3 regions of the Pseudoalteromonas sp. NZS71_1 genome follow, and region 3 is predicted to be linked to each of the others. Evidence: predicted binding sites of a transcription regulator. Region 3 holds the regulator's gene; each other region holds the start of a gene.
The links. Region 3 encodes FliA, which starts transcription of late flagellar genes. Its sites were predicted from a motif close to CTAAAGNTNNNNNNNNNNNNGCCGATA; they were not measured.
Positions count from the first base shown of each region.

Region 1: pomA (flagellar motor protein PomA) is a predicted target of FliA. The motif match lies at 1,941-1,967, and genes of this name have one in related genera.
Region 2: I6F43_RS03705 (DUF4402 domain-containing protein) is a predicted target of FliA. The motif match lies at 1,719-1,745, and genes of this name have one in related genera.

Region 1 covers NZ_JADYXM010000009.1:177,347-181,636, forward strand. The annotation lists gene dxs (1-deoxy-D-xylulose-5-phosphate synthase) at 1-467, opposite strand, end outside; gene ispA ((2E,6E)-farnesyl diphosphate synthase) at 573-1,460, opposite strand; gene I6F43_RS14205 (exodeoxyribonuclease VII small subunit) at 1,463-1,705, opposite strand; gene pomA (flagellar motor protein PomA) at 2,027-2,794, shown strand; gene I6F43_RS14215 (flagellar motor protein MotB) at 2,797-3,717, shown strand; gene I6F43_RS14220 (hypothetical protein) at 3,869-4,290, shown strand, end outside.
Region 2 covers NZ_JADYXM010000002.1:182,046-186,335, forward strand. The annotation lists gene I6F43_RS03695 (fimbrial biogenesis chaperone) at 1-565, opposite strand, end outside; gene I6F43_RS03700 (DUF4402 domain-containing protein) at 575-1,057, opposite strand; gene I6F43_RS03705 (DUF4402 domain-containing protein) at 1,061-1,663, opposite strand; gene I6F43_RS03710 (SPOR domain-containing protein) at 1,779-2,333, opposite strand; gene I6F43_RS03715 (SPOR domain-containing protein) at 2,705-3,388, opposite strand; gene galU (UTP--glucose-1-phosphate uridylyltransferase GalU) at 3,732-4,290, opposite strand, start outside.
Region 3 covers NZ_JADYXM010000002.1:72,051-76,340, forward strand. The annotation lists gene I6F43_RS03280 (chemotaxis protein CheA) at 1-676, opposite strand, end outside; gene I6F43_RS03285 (protein phosphatase CheZ) at 692-1,465, opposite strand; gene cheY (chemotaxis response regulator CheY) at 1,483-1,866, opposite strand; gene I6F43_RS03295 (RNA polymerase sigma factor FliA) at 1,907-2,617, opposite strand; gene I6F43_RS03300 (MinD/ParA family ATP-binding protein) at 2,644-3,504, opposite strand; gene flhF (flagellar biosynthesis protein FlhF) at 3,497-4,290, opposite strand, start outside.

The sequences.
Region 1 (4,290 bases), on a different contig from region 3:
GTTATAGCTCCGTCACCAATAATGGCTACAGACTTTCGACCTTTACCTTCTTTTTGTGCGGCAATAGACATACCTAAGGCAGCTGAAATAGAGGTGCTTGAATGGCCTACGCTAAACGTATCGTATTGGCTTTCATCGCGAAAAGGAAAAGGGTGCAAACCGTCTTTTTGGCGAATGGTGTGCATTTGCTCGCGACGACCAGTAAGAATTTTATGCGGATAAGCTTGATGACCCACATCCCAAACTAGGCGATCGTCTGGAGTGTTATAAACATAATGCAGGGCAACGGTTAGTTCAACCGTCCCTAAACCAGACGCTAGATGACCGCTACTTTGCGATACTGAGTTGAGTAAATAATCGCGCAGCTCATTGCTAAATGCAGGGAGTTTGTCTTGCGCTAAGTCACGCAATTGGGCTGGCTCGTCAACCAAATTAAGTAATGGATACTTGCTACTATCAAGTGTCATGGTTTTATATATATCCTTCGCTAACATTAATTAATTCAAAGCTTTTACGAATAATTAATGTTGAGTAATAATGTCAGTGCTAATTGCAATACGTATGAGCAAAAATTAGTGGTCACGCTCAATTAGATAATTTGCTAGCGACGCAAGAAGTGTTGTGTCAGCATCTATATTTGCTAACGCTTCATGGGCTTGTTGTATTAAATTCTGCGCCTTTTCTTTAGCGCCTAGCATACCTAATAACGCCGGATATGTCGCTTTATTCGCGGCAATATCGGAGCCTTGTGGCTTTCCTAAAATAACTGTATCGCCTTCAACATCTAAAATGTCGTCGTGTACTTGAAATGCTAGCCCTATAGCATACCCAAAAACACTTAAATTTTCTAAGGTTTGTTGATCAGCCTTTTCACTGCACAGTGCACCAAGTGTAATTGCGCAATTAATTAGAGCTCCGGTTTTTAGCTTATGTATTCGCTCAAGCTCTTGTACGGTAATTACTTTATCAGTTGCTGCTATGTCAAGACCTTGTCCGCCAACCATACCCTGAAGGCCTGATGCGTGGGCAAGTGTAGCAATCATTTTTACTTGTGTTTGCGATGAGCATTCAAATTTGTGATTCGCAATAAGCTCAAAAGCAAGAGTTTGAAGAGCATCACCGGCTAAAATTGCATTTGCCTCGCCAAACTCTATATGACAAGTAGGGCGTCCGCGGCGTAAGTCGTCATCATCCATTGCTGGTAAGTCATCATGGACTAACGAATAGCTATGAATACACTCAATTGCAGCAGCAAGTACGTTTAAGTCTTGATGGTTTGCGCCGAGCATTTTACCTGTGGCATAAACTAAAAATGGACGTAATCTTTTACCGCCATTAAATAATCCATACTGGGTGGCGTTCTTTACCGTTTCTTCTGTATCGAGAGGCTGGTTAAAATGCTGTTGTAAGGTCGCTACTACATCTTTTTGAGCAAGTTCAATATGATTTTTTATGCTCACAGCTATTCCATATCATTATCAAAATTTGTAAGTACTGACTTTTCGCCATTCCCCATCAAAATTGATACTTTTTGTTCTGCTTGCTGTAATTTCCCTGATGAAGCACTTGCTAATGCAATTCCACGCTCAAATTGCTTTAACGATTGCTCAAGCGATAAGTCACCTTGTTCCATGTCACTAACGATTGTAGATAATTCTTCTAGTGCTTGTTCGAAACTTAAGTTTTCAGGTTTTTTAGTCGCCATCTTTATTTCAGCTTACATAATAAATTTAGGGGTCAATTTTAGGGGGAATGCTAAACTAGGTCAAAGGATGATATTGGTTTTTTACCTTTATAACGTTAAATTATATTTCAAGTGCATTAATAAAGCCTTAATAGCGGTCTGTTGGTTTAATAAATCAATTGATAATTAGGTAGCCCTTATAACTTGATCTAAGATAGTGCTAAAGGCTGCTTTTTATGTTTATTTATAAAAATGGCTTAAGCAATTCAATATGTTGCCGATAAGCAGTTAATAATAAAAGTTTATGATAAGGCCATTAAGCATGAAACTTCTGGAGGAAATGTGGATTTAGCAACCATAATCGGGATCCTAGGCGCAATTGGCTTAATTGTCATGTCTATGTTTATGAGTAGTAGCGGTGAAATGGCTATGTTTTACAATACCCCGTCTGTGGTTATTGTATTTGGTGGTTCACTCTTTATTGTTTTATCAAACTTCACTATGTCGCAATTTTTGGGGATAGGTAAAGTTGTTGCCAAAGCGTTTATGTTTAAAATCGAAACGCCAGAAATACTTATCGAAAAAGCAGTAGAACTTGCTGATTCAGCTCGTAAAGGCGGTTTTTTAGCACTCGAAGAAGCTGAAATTCCAAACCCCTTTATGCGCAAAGGCGTCGACATGCTCGTCGATGGCCACGACGCAGATGTAGTTCGCGCTACACTTCAAAAAGATATTTCTCTAACCACGACTCGCCATGAATTGGGCGCGGGTTTATTTAAGTCGTTAGCTGATATAGGGCCTGCAATGGGCATGATTGGTACTCTAATTGGTTTGGTTGCAATGTTGTCTAACATGGATGACCCAAAGGCAATCGGTCCGGCAATGGCAGTAGCACTATTAACAACTTTATATGGCGCGTTTTTAGCCAATGTAGTGGCAATTCCTATTCAGGTAAAACTTGAACTGCGTAAAGATGAGGAAGCTATGAATCAGCGTTTAATTTTGGATGCTATTTTAGGTATACAAGATGGTCAGAATCCAAAAGTAATCGAAGGTATTTTGAAAAATTACTTAGCTGAATCTAAACGCAAAGTAGATACCGAGGAGTAACTATGTCTGATCAAGAGTGCAAATGCCCACCACCAGGTCTACCTGCATGGATGGGAACGTTTGCCGATTTAATGTCACTGTTAATGTGCTTTTTTGTACTCTTGCTCGCGTTTTCAGAAATGGATGTACTTAAGTTTAAACAAATTGCGGGCTCTATGAAGTTTGCTTTTGGTGTGCAGAATAAAATTGAAGTAAAAGACATCCCTAAAGGGACCTCTGTTATTGCCATGGAGTTTACCCCAGGTAAACCAGAGCCAACCCCAATAGAAACCATTCAGCAGCAAACAGTCGAAATGACTCAACAAATGTTAGAGTTTCAGGCTGGCGATGAAAGCTCAGCAGGCGGCAGGCAAGAACAGCGCGGGGATAAACGCGGTGGCGAATCTCGTAGTACCTCACAAGAAGAATCTTCTGAGCAAGCAACTTCAGCAGCCGATCAGGAGCAAACTAACGAGCTTGTTAAAAAGATAGCGCAGCAGCTTGAAAAGCAAATAATCGATGGCGCAATTGAGCTTGAGTCTTTAGGGCAGCAAATAATTATTCGCATTAGAGAGAATGGTTCATTTCCTTCAGGTAGTGCATTTTTACAACCTAAGTTTAAACCTATAATTCAAGATATCGGTGTGCTGTTAAAAGATGTACCCGGTGAAATAACAGTATCTGGCCATACAGATGATTTTCAGGTATCGAATGAGTTATATATTAATAATTGGGACCTATCATCAAAGCGTGCTGTAGCCGTTGCAAGTGAACTGCAAAAAGTCCAAGGATTTGATAAAACCCGAATGATGGTGGTTGGTCGAGCTGAAACACGACCACTTGTACCGAATGACACCGATGAAGATCGCCGCAGGAATCGCCGAGTAGAAATATCTATATTACAAGGTAAAGCAAAAGAGTCAGCTCCTATAGATGTAAGATAACTTTTATTGGCAAACACACTTATTTATCATAAAGTATGCTTTCTTTAACAAATGTAACGGAATAGTTTATGAAAAAGGTCGATAAGTTTAGTCATATGCCAGGAAATGGCGGTGGTAATGACGATGATGAAAAAAAACTTGATTAACTCTAATGCCTGAATGGTTTTTAAAGACTATATTGATATTAGATACTAGTTGGGTGTTTATTTTAAGCCCTGCTATTTTCATCTTTTATTTTAGAAAAGATTATTTGGCCCTGCGTTTCGCTTTAATTACAGCCGCTTTTTTTTTATATGGAACCATTATTCATCCTTACTTGAAAGAGTTTGATAATGGGATTTATGTTTATCGATACCTTGTTTGGGCCCTTAATGATATTGCTTGGATGGCACTCATCGCATATCTGGGTTTAAAAGATAAGGTTTATTTGTGGCAATGCGTATTAGGTCAATTGGTTGTTATTATGGCACCAATTTTACAGCTATTTAGATTAGTCGACCGCCATTTATGGGATCTTTCTTATAGTACATACATTTATAAAACCTTATTGCCATTTATTAATATAGGCACCGT
Region 2 (4,290 bases), 110 kb from region 3:
TACTAAACTTACCTTCTCGTTTTATATTCAATAAAAACTGAGGACGTTGATTGCTTTCATTTAGCACTAGTTTAGCATGCTCTATGGCAACTTCTGGCTGTTTCATGTCTTTACGTAACAAAATAGGAATGCTGTAGCTCATAATCATATTAACTTTTATTGAGCTTGTTTTATTAGTATTTTCACCAGGCAATGCTTGAAATAGAAGATGAGAGCGGTACTCACCAGAAGCTAGGCCTTTAGGTTTACGTATTGCTATTTTTACTGTTTGTTTTTCACCTGGTGCTAAACGCATTTGTTTTGGTGACAAACGTGCCATTGAACTTAAACTTTCGCTTGTAGCCTCTGCCAACTGTATGTAGCCACCGCTAGGTTGCGCTTGCTTCTCACTCCATAAAACACGATATGTTTGATATTCATCCCCCGTATTAATTACGGTAACTTTAGCGGTTCGTTGACGTTCATCAAAACTAATACGGGTTGGAGAGATAAGTAAATTTGCGTATGCATTTTTTCCTAAAATACATACACTCAGTGCGAGCAGCACTACAACTTTATAAAGCATGTTTTTCCTTTAGTAATCAATCGTAATTTCTAATTGGGTGTCAGTAATAAAACTACCATCTAAGTAACTTTGGCTAGTCCCTGTCGTTATTAAACGGCCACCTACTTTGAGTAAAAGCTCTCCAAATTCATCGCTAGTTTGCGTTCTTGGTAAATCCACTAATACAACCGAAAACTTGGCACTATTAGCTCCTAGCGCTTCACTTTGCAATGTAGAGTCACTCGTTTTGTTAAACGATATTTGAGTAAGGGGAGGTAAATCAGTAAATAAAAGTTCTGCGGGATTACCCTCAGTTAATACGTAAATACTACCAAATGTGATTATTTCACCTTCATGGCTAATGGTTATAGAGCTTAAAGTATTATTTTGAGGGATAACTAAAGTGCCAAAATTAAGCGCTTCTTGTTGTATGCTTGCGCTATAGGCTTGCTCGCTAAACATTAACGAAAGCCAAGCAGAAACATACAAAAAGCGCATTGTTTGTTTAAACACTAATTAATATGACACTTCAATATTAAAGCTACCAGAATACTCACCATCAGGGTAATCCACACTTGATGCGTTTGATGAAGTAGAAAGAGTCGCGCCTATATTAAATGATACAGCGCCATCAACGCCAGCTTGTAGGTTGGGCGTAGCACTTGTATATAATCCACCAGCATTAGTGCCGCTCGTTATAAAGTAAGTCCAAGCACCTACAGTAAAATCAGGTTCATTCAACCCTTGACCAGCTAAAGGTTGTACTAAAGTATTTAATGGGTCGCTAATGGTTAAAATAGAATTTGGTACTACATCTGAAACACTAAAAGCGCCCGCTTCACCACCTTCAATTATTGAGATACTCGCAGCGTTACCAGTTGGATTATCTTGTGAAGTAACATTGCTAGCAGCTGGATCAGGATTAACTGTCAGCGTTGCTTGTTCGGCGCCTAATGGATCTGAAATAGCACGAATAGTACCAAAATTTAAATCGTTATCTTTTGTGAGTACTACAGCATTTTGTACTGTTACTTTCGCTTCAAATGACTCTGTAGCAGCATAAGTGCTAAACGAGCTGACCACGGTGGCTACAGCTAATGCAGATAAATAAAACTTCATGCTAAATCCTTATAAGAAAATGGGCTTTATCAAATATTTGCCCAACTATAGTTAGTATCGACTATTAGTACAAATACTTTAATACTATATAAGTTTAAAAGGCCTAATTTATTAATTATATTGGTTTTCCGACAAAAGCAGCAATATTACATACTTGATCAAGCTGATTAGCTAAATAACAAAACGCACTTACTTGAGCATCGTTTTTAAATGGACCTACACGTAATCCATACAAAGTCATATTATTATTTTTACGTTCAAACATAGTAAAATTAAATTGAGTAAATGCACTGGGGTATAATTGCTTAAGCCTTTCGACTCTTGCTTTAACAAGCTCTGGCTTTAAATACCAACCAAGCTGTGCTCCAATTTTAGTTTCATCTGTTAAGGTGAGTTCTGAATTTTGTAAGTTTGGTGTTTTTACTTCGGGAGTGTTATTTAGTGCCGTCGGTTCCAAATTCTGTGAAGGCTGATTACCATAGGTGATATCGGTTTTACTTTGCATGAGTAAAGGCGGGTTTTCAGTTAATTCACTTTGAGACGATAACGCCATAATTAATAGCTGTAAATCATCTTCCATAGCAGTTAAACGACCAATGCTTTCTTGCTGTAAGTGCCACTGCGAAACATACTCTTTTACTTGTTTATCAGTTATTAAAGAATGCTGCACGCTCTCGTTATTTACAGTTGCGCTGCTACATCCATATAAATAAAAAGATAAGAATAAAACTGATATTAAATGACAAGACTTAAAATACCGCATTGCAAAATGCACTCTACTAACCAAGATAATAAATCAAAGCAAATTTTGCGCCACTTTATAGCAACTTTTTAATTAAGTAGTCTATTTTGAGGTAAGAAAAGCCATATCGATAACAAGGCAAAATTTCATCATTTAGTTGGTATCACTAATTGTTGCTGCATTGCTCTAACTCCGGCATACATGCCGTCGTATATCAAAAATTATTAGCGAAGTTAGCGTCAGGTCTAATCCTTCAAATTGATTAGGTATTATTGTAGATTGATATTACATGCTGTGCGCTAAAGCCTTACTGGCTTATCGGTATAGTTACTTACTATGCAATCGAGTTTGTACAACTTGAATACGTCACAGTCTGCTTTTGCATTTTTAAAGTTTTGGTAAGAGCCAAGTTTTAGCCTGTAAAACATTTTGTCGTTTATTTTGGCGGTTTCTACGTTAGTCAATATTTTGTCTCTAAACAACGGTGCTGCTTTAGTATTTAGCTCTTGCCATGCTTTAGCCACACCTTGCTCTGAGTCAACCGAAGCTACCTGTAAAGCAAATACATGTTTAGGTTTATTTAATTTTACAGTTTGTTTTTTATTACTGTAATTTTGTTTAACTTGTTGGCGTGATTTAACATTACGTGTGTTTCGTGGTGAGCGTACAGACTTGCTGCTATACCCTTGATTAGACTGCGCAATAGCTTTGCTGTTTATAATATCGATATGATTTACGAGGTAAGTTATTTCTTTTTCTAATCTTAAAATTCGCTCTATACCTTCACGAGCTTGTTGCCACTGCATTGCGGCATCTTTTAGCTGTGCAAGTTCAAGGGCTGTAATTGATACGTAGTCAGGCGAGTTACTTTGAGGTTGTTCATCAATGGTTTTTATTTCAGGCGAGACGCTGCATGCTGTACCAAATAAAAGCATTAGCAAGCTAAGTAAAAGCCCAATGTTATTTTTTTTATATATAAACATATATTAGTTGTCCTGAAAGCAGTGTTTTTACACTACATTTCAGTTAAACATTCTCACAAGAAAGCGTTTAACTTTATTTAAGCTGTGAGCTATAAAACTTAGCTCTTCGCATGCTTGTCAGTATTTCGTAAAACACAACGCTGCATACTCCCCCCCTTCCTTGAGAGCATTATTTAATACAAATTCAATGCCAATTAACACAAACTTTACAACATAAATAACAATATGTCTGTAATGACTTAAAAACTTTTATTTTAGAGCTATTCCTTTTCTTATTTTGATCCTGATAAAACTCATAAAAAAAGGCGCCGATATAGGCGCCTTTCATGTTTTACGTTAACTGTTAAATCAGTTTTTTAATAAATGATTTTAATTCATCGGCAAATTCATCGCGACGAAGTGCAAACTCAATCGTTGCTTTTAAGTAACCAATTTTACTTCCACAATCGTGGCTACGGCCTTTTATAGCGTATGCATCTACTTTTTCGTGTTCCATTAACATCGCAATTGCGTCAGTTAATTGAATTTCGTCGCCTGCACCTTGCGGAGTTTTTGCAAGTAACGGCCAGATATTTTCGCTTAATACGTATCGACCCACTACAGCTAAGTTTGATGGAGCTTCATCTACTGGCGGCTTTTCTACCATATTAAGAATTGGTGAGCTTTCACCTTGCTTTAAGTCAACATCACCTAAATCAACCACACCAAACTGGTTAACTTGTGCCATTGGTACTGGTTCTACCATAATTTGGCTGTGCTTGGTTTTCTCAAAATTAGCGATCATTTCTGCTAAGTTATCTTTTTTAAGATCGCTCTCTACATCGTCAATAATTACATCTGGTAAAATAACTACAAACGGTTCGTTACCAATAATAGGCGCTGCACAACTAATAGCATGGCCT
Region 3 (4,290 bases):
ATAAGCTGTCAAATTCATCATCAGTAATATCACCATTAAAATCACTACTACTTGCTACTGGCTTTTCAACTGCAGGACCTTGTCCTTTACCGTGTAGTTCATCAAGTAAGTTTTCAAATTCATCTTCAGTGATTTCGTTTATTTCAGCATCACTAACCGAAGGAGTTCCGCTAAACATTTCATCAAATGCAAATGGATCTTCCTCATCAGCTATTGGCGTATCAACTACTTCATCAAGAGGTTGTTCAACGTCAGTTTCTGAAGCGACTCCGTTAAGCTCGGCTTCTGTTGGAGGTAGGCCCAAAATGTGGAGGGTTTGAAGTAACTCAGGATCTGCTGGTTCTGGCTTATCCCTATTTTGGATAGTCGCGAACATTTCATTAATGGTGTCGAGCGCTTGTAAAATAACATCCATTAACTCTGAATTGACCGTTCGCACGCCTTGACGTAGTAAATCAAATACGTTTTCAGCGCCGTGGCAAGCATCAACAAGTTCTGTCATAGCTAAAAAGCCTGCACCACCTTTTACAGTGTGAAAGCCTCTGAATATGGCATTTAGTAACTCGGTATCTTCTGGATTATTTTCCAGTTCAACTAACTGTTCAGATAAAAGCTCTAGGATTTCTCCTGCCTCTACAAGAAAGTCTTGTAAAATATCTTCATCGACTTCAAACATGCAGTTACTCTCCTCTTAGAAGCCCAAACTTGATAAAAGATCATCGACTTCATCTTGATCAGACACAACATCATTACGCGATTCTTTATCAATAATAGGGCCTTCAGGACCTGCTAAAGTTTGTGTGGCAACTGGTTCTTTTATTTTTTGTTGTTCTACTTTATTCGCTGTGTTGTCACTGTCATCTTGTTCAGCAAACGCTGTTAAAAGATGAAGTAAGCTTTCTTCTACTTCTCTAACAAGTTCTATAACACGGCGAATAACTTGACCTGTTAAGTCTTGATAGTCTTGAGCCATTAGTACATTTGTCATTAAGCTTTGAAGCTCATCCGTTTTATGATGAGAGTTATTCATAAACTTATCGATACTATGGCAAAGTTGTTTAAACTCACCAAGCTCAATCTCCCGGCTCATTAAACGATCCCATGTCGGTTTGATATGAGATATTTCATCTGCAAGTTGCTGAGCTATAGGTAAACTAGCCTCAACAGCATCCATTGTTTTATTAGCCGCATTTTCTGTCATTTCTATAACATAATTAAGCCGCTTTTTAGCATCTGGAATCGCATCTGTCGTTATGTTAGTTAAGCGAGTATCAAGCTCAAAGCTTTTAAGTGCTTCGTGCAGTTGACGAGTCAACTTCCCAACTTCAGCAAATAATTTAGACTGCTCTTGCGAAGCTGTCTCTAAAATCAACTGATTAGCTTTATCTTGCTCATCGTTTTCTAAATAAATGACGAGTTGACGAGCTTGTTCTAACGTTATTTGAGGCGCAGCTGGTGCTGACATAAGCCTCTCCCCCATCATTAGCCTAAGCGTTCAAATACTTTTTCTAATTTAGTTTTTAATGTTCCAGCCGTAAATGGCTTAACAATATAACCATTAACGCCAGCTTGCGCTGCAGCTATTATTTGTTCTTTTTTAGCTTCTGCCGTTACCATCAGTACAGGGATATGTTTTAACTTATCATCTGCACGAATTGCTCTTAAAAGGTCAATACCTTGCATTCCCGGCATATTCCAATCTGTAACCACAAAATCAAACACTTGATTTTGTAACATAGGCAAAGCTGTAGACCCGTCATCAGCTTCTTGAACATTAGTGAAACCTAAGTCACGTAATAGGTTTTTTATAATTCGTCTCATCGTTGAAAAATCATCAACTACAAGAATTTTCATGTTTTTATCCAAAACATCCCCCAGTGAGGTATTAACCTTAGTTTACTTACTACTAGTTTATCCAGTCATTGATTTTAGCTTTAAGCTTAATCATCGCCTGACCATGTATCTGACTTACACGCGATTCGCTTACATCGAGTATATGTCCTATTTCTTTTAAATTCATTTCATCGTTATAGTATAAAGAAAGTACCATCGCATCACGCTCTGGTAATGACTTTATTGCATTTAGCAAAGACTCATTAAACCGATCATTTTTAACATTATTAAAAGGTTTGTCTAGCGCTAAATCTTGGCCTACGGGAGTAATAACATCCTCATCTACACCAAGGTCTTCTATGCCTAATACTTTACTGGTATTAACATCATTCAAAATATGATGGTACTCATTGAGTGAAATTTCAAGTTTTTCAGCAACTTCTGTATCTGTTGGTTCGCGATTCAGACTGCTTTCGAGCCCAGTAATTGCCTCTGCAACTTGTCGGCTTTTACGGTGTACTGAACGAGGAGCCCAATCACCACGGCGCATTTCATCAAGCATAGCCCCGCGAATACGAATACCGGCAAAGGTTTCAAAGCTTGCGCCTTTTGTTGCATCAAAGTTTTTTGAAGCTTCTATTAAACCTATCATTCCTGATTGAATTAAATCATCAAGCTGAACGCTAGGTGGTAATCGAGCAATTAGATGACATGCCACTTTTTTAACAAGTGATGCATGTTTCTCAACAATCACATTTAAGTTTTGTGTTGATTGATATCCCATAGCTCTATTCACCAATGTTGTCATAATTAGCCGTTTACTAGTTTCTCAATGAAAAACTCTAAATGCCCAGATGGTTGATTTGGTATTGGCCATTTAACTGCTTTTGTCGCCAGCGCTTTAAACGCGAGAGCGGCTGGCGAACTTGGAAAGAGCTCAACAATCACCTTTTGGCGACGTGTTGCTTTGCGCATATTTTCGTCATAAGGAACCGTTGCTACTAGCTCCATTGAAACATCTAAAAAGCGATCGGTAACTTTAGATAGTTTTGCAAACAATTCAGTGCCTTCACGCATACTGCGGACCATATTGGCAACAATTTTGAACTTATAAACACCGTGCTCGCGGCTTAATACTTTAATAAGTGCGTAAGCATCGGTTATTGATGTTGGTTCATCGCACACTACAACCATTACATCTTGTGCTGCTCGTGAGAAGCTTAGCACCATGTCTGAAATACCAGCGGCTGTATCTACAATTAAAATATCAAATTCGGTATTCAATTCGCTAAATGCACGAATTAGCCCGGCATGCTCAGATGGCGATAGTTCAACCATACTTTGCGAGCCCGATGTAGCGGGTACAATTTTAATACCAGCAGGGCCTTCAACTAAAATCTCGTCAAGCTCACATTCACCTGACAAAACGTGTGATAAATTGCGCTCTACACGTAAACCAAGCATCACATCACAGTTTGCTAAACCTAAGTCAGCATCCAGCACTAATACTCTATTACCTTGTTGCCCTAGTGCAATAGCGGTATTTAGAGAAACATTTGTTTTCCCTACCCCACCTTTACCACCGGTTACAGCGATAACTTTTACGCCGTTGTTATTGTTTTGACTCATTTTGCGCAGGCCGCTTGCTTGATCTAATACTGTGTTAATCATACATCCCTACTGTACTTGGCGCCACTGCTTGGTGCCTTGAATGTTGTGCTTTTGTTCTTTTTAAATATAACTGCTCAGCCTTTTTCACTAGTTTCTCAGCATTTGCAACACGAATATCTTCTGGCACTCGTTGACCGTTAGTAAGATACCCTATTGGAAGGCGATTTTGAATCGCAATACTAATAATCTCACCCAAACTTAATGATTCATCTAACTTAGTGAAAATACAACCACTTAACTGTACTTTTTTAAAGTGACGTACTGTTTCTTGTAATACATTAATTTGTGCCGTCGCGCTTAGTACTAAGTAGCTGCGAATATCCACACGTTGGTTACGCATTAACGTGTTTAACTGCTCAGTCAAACGTAAATCTCGCTGACTCATACCTGCTGTATCAATTAATACTAGACGTTTATTTCGTAAATGATATAAAACTTCAGCTAATTCATTAGCATCTTTAACTTGCTTTACACCACAACCAATAATACGGCCGTAAGTAGCAAGCTGTTCATAAGCACCAATTCTGTATGTATCAGTGGTTATTAAGGCCACTTTATCAGCGCCATATTTTTGTGCACCTAACGCTGCAAGCTTAGCAACTGTTGTTGTTTTACCAACACCTGTTGGACCCACTAACGCATATACACCACCTTGGCGAAGTATTTCATTATTGGTTGTTTGCATTTGATCTTCGACCATCGTTAACAACGCTTTCCAGCCTTGCTTACGAGATACATCATCAGGTACAAAACATGCCATTTGTTGCGCTACTTCTTTATCAATAC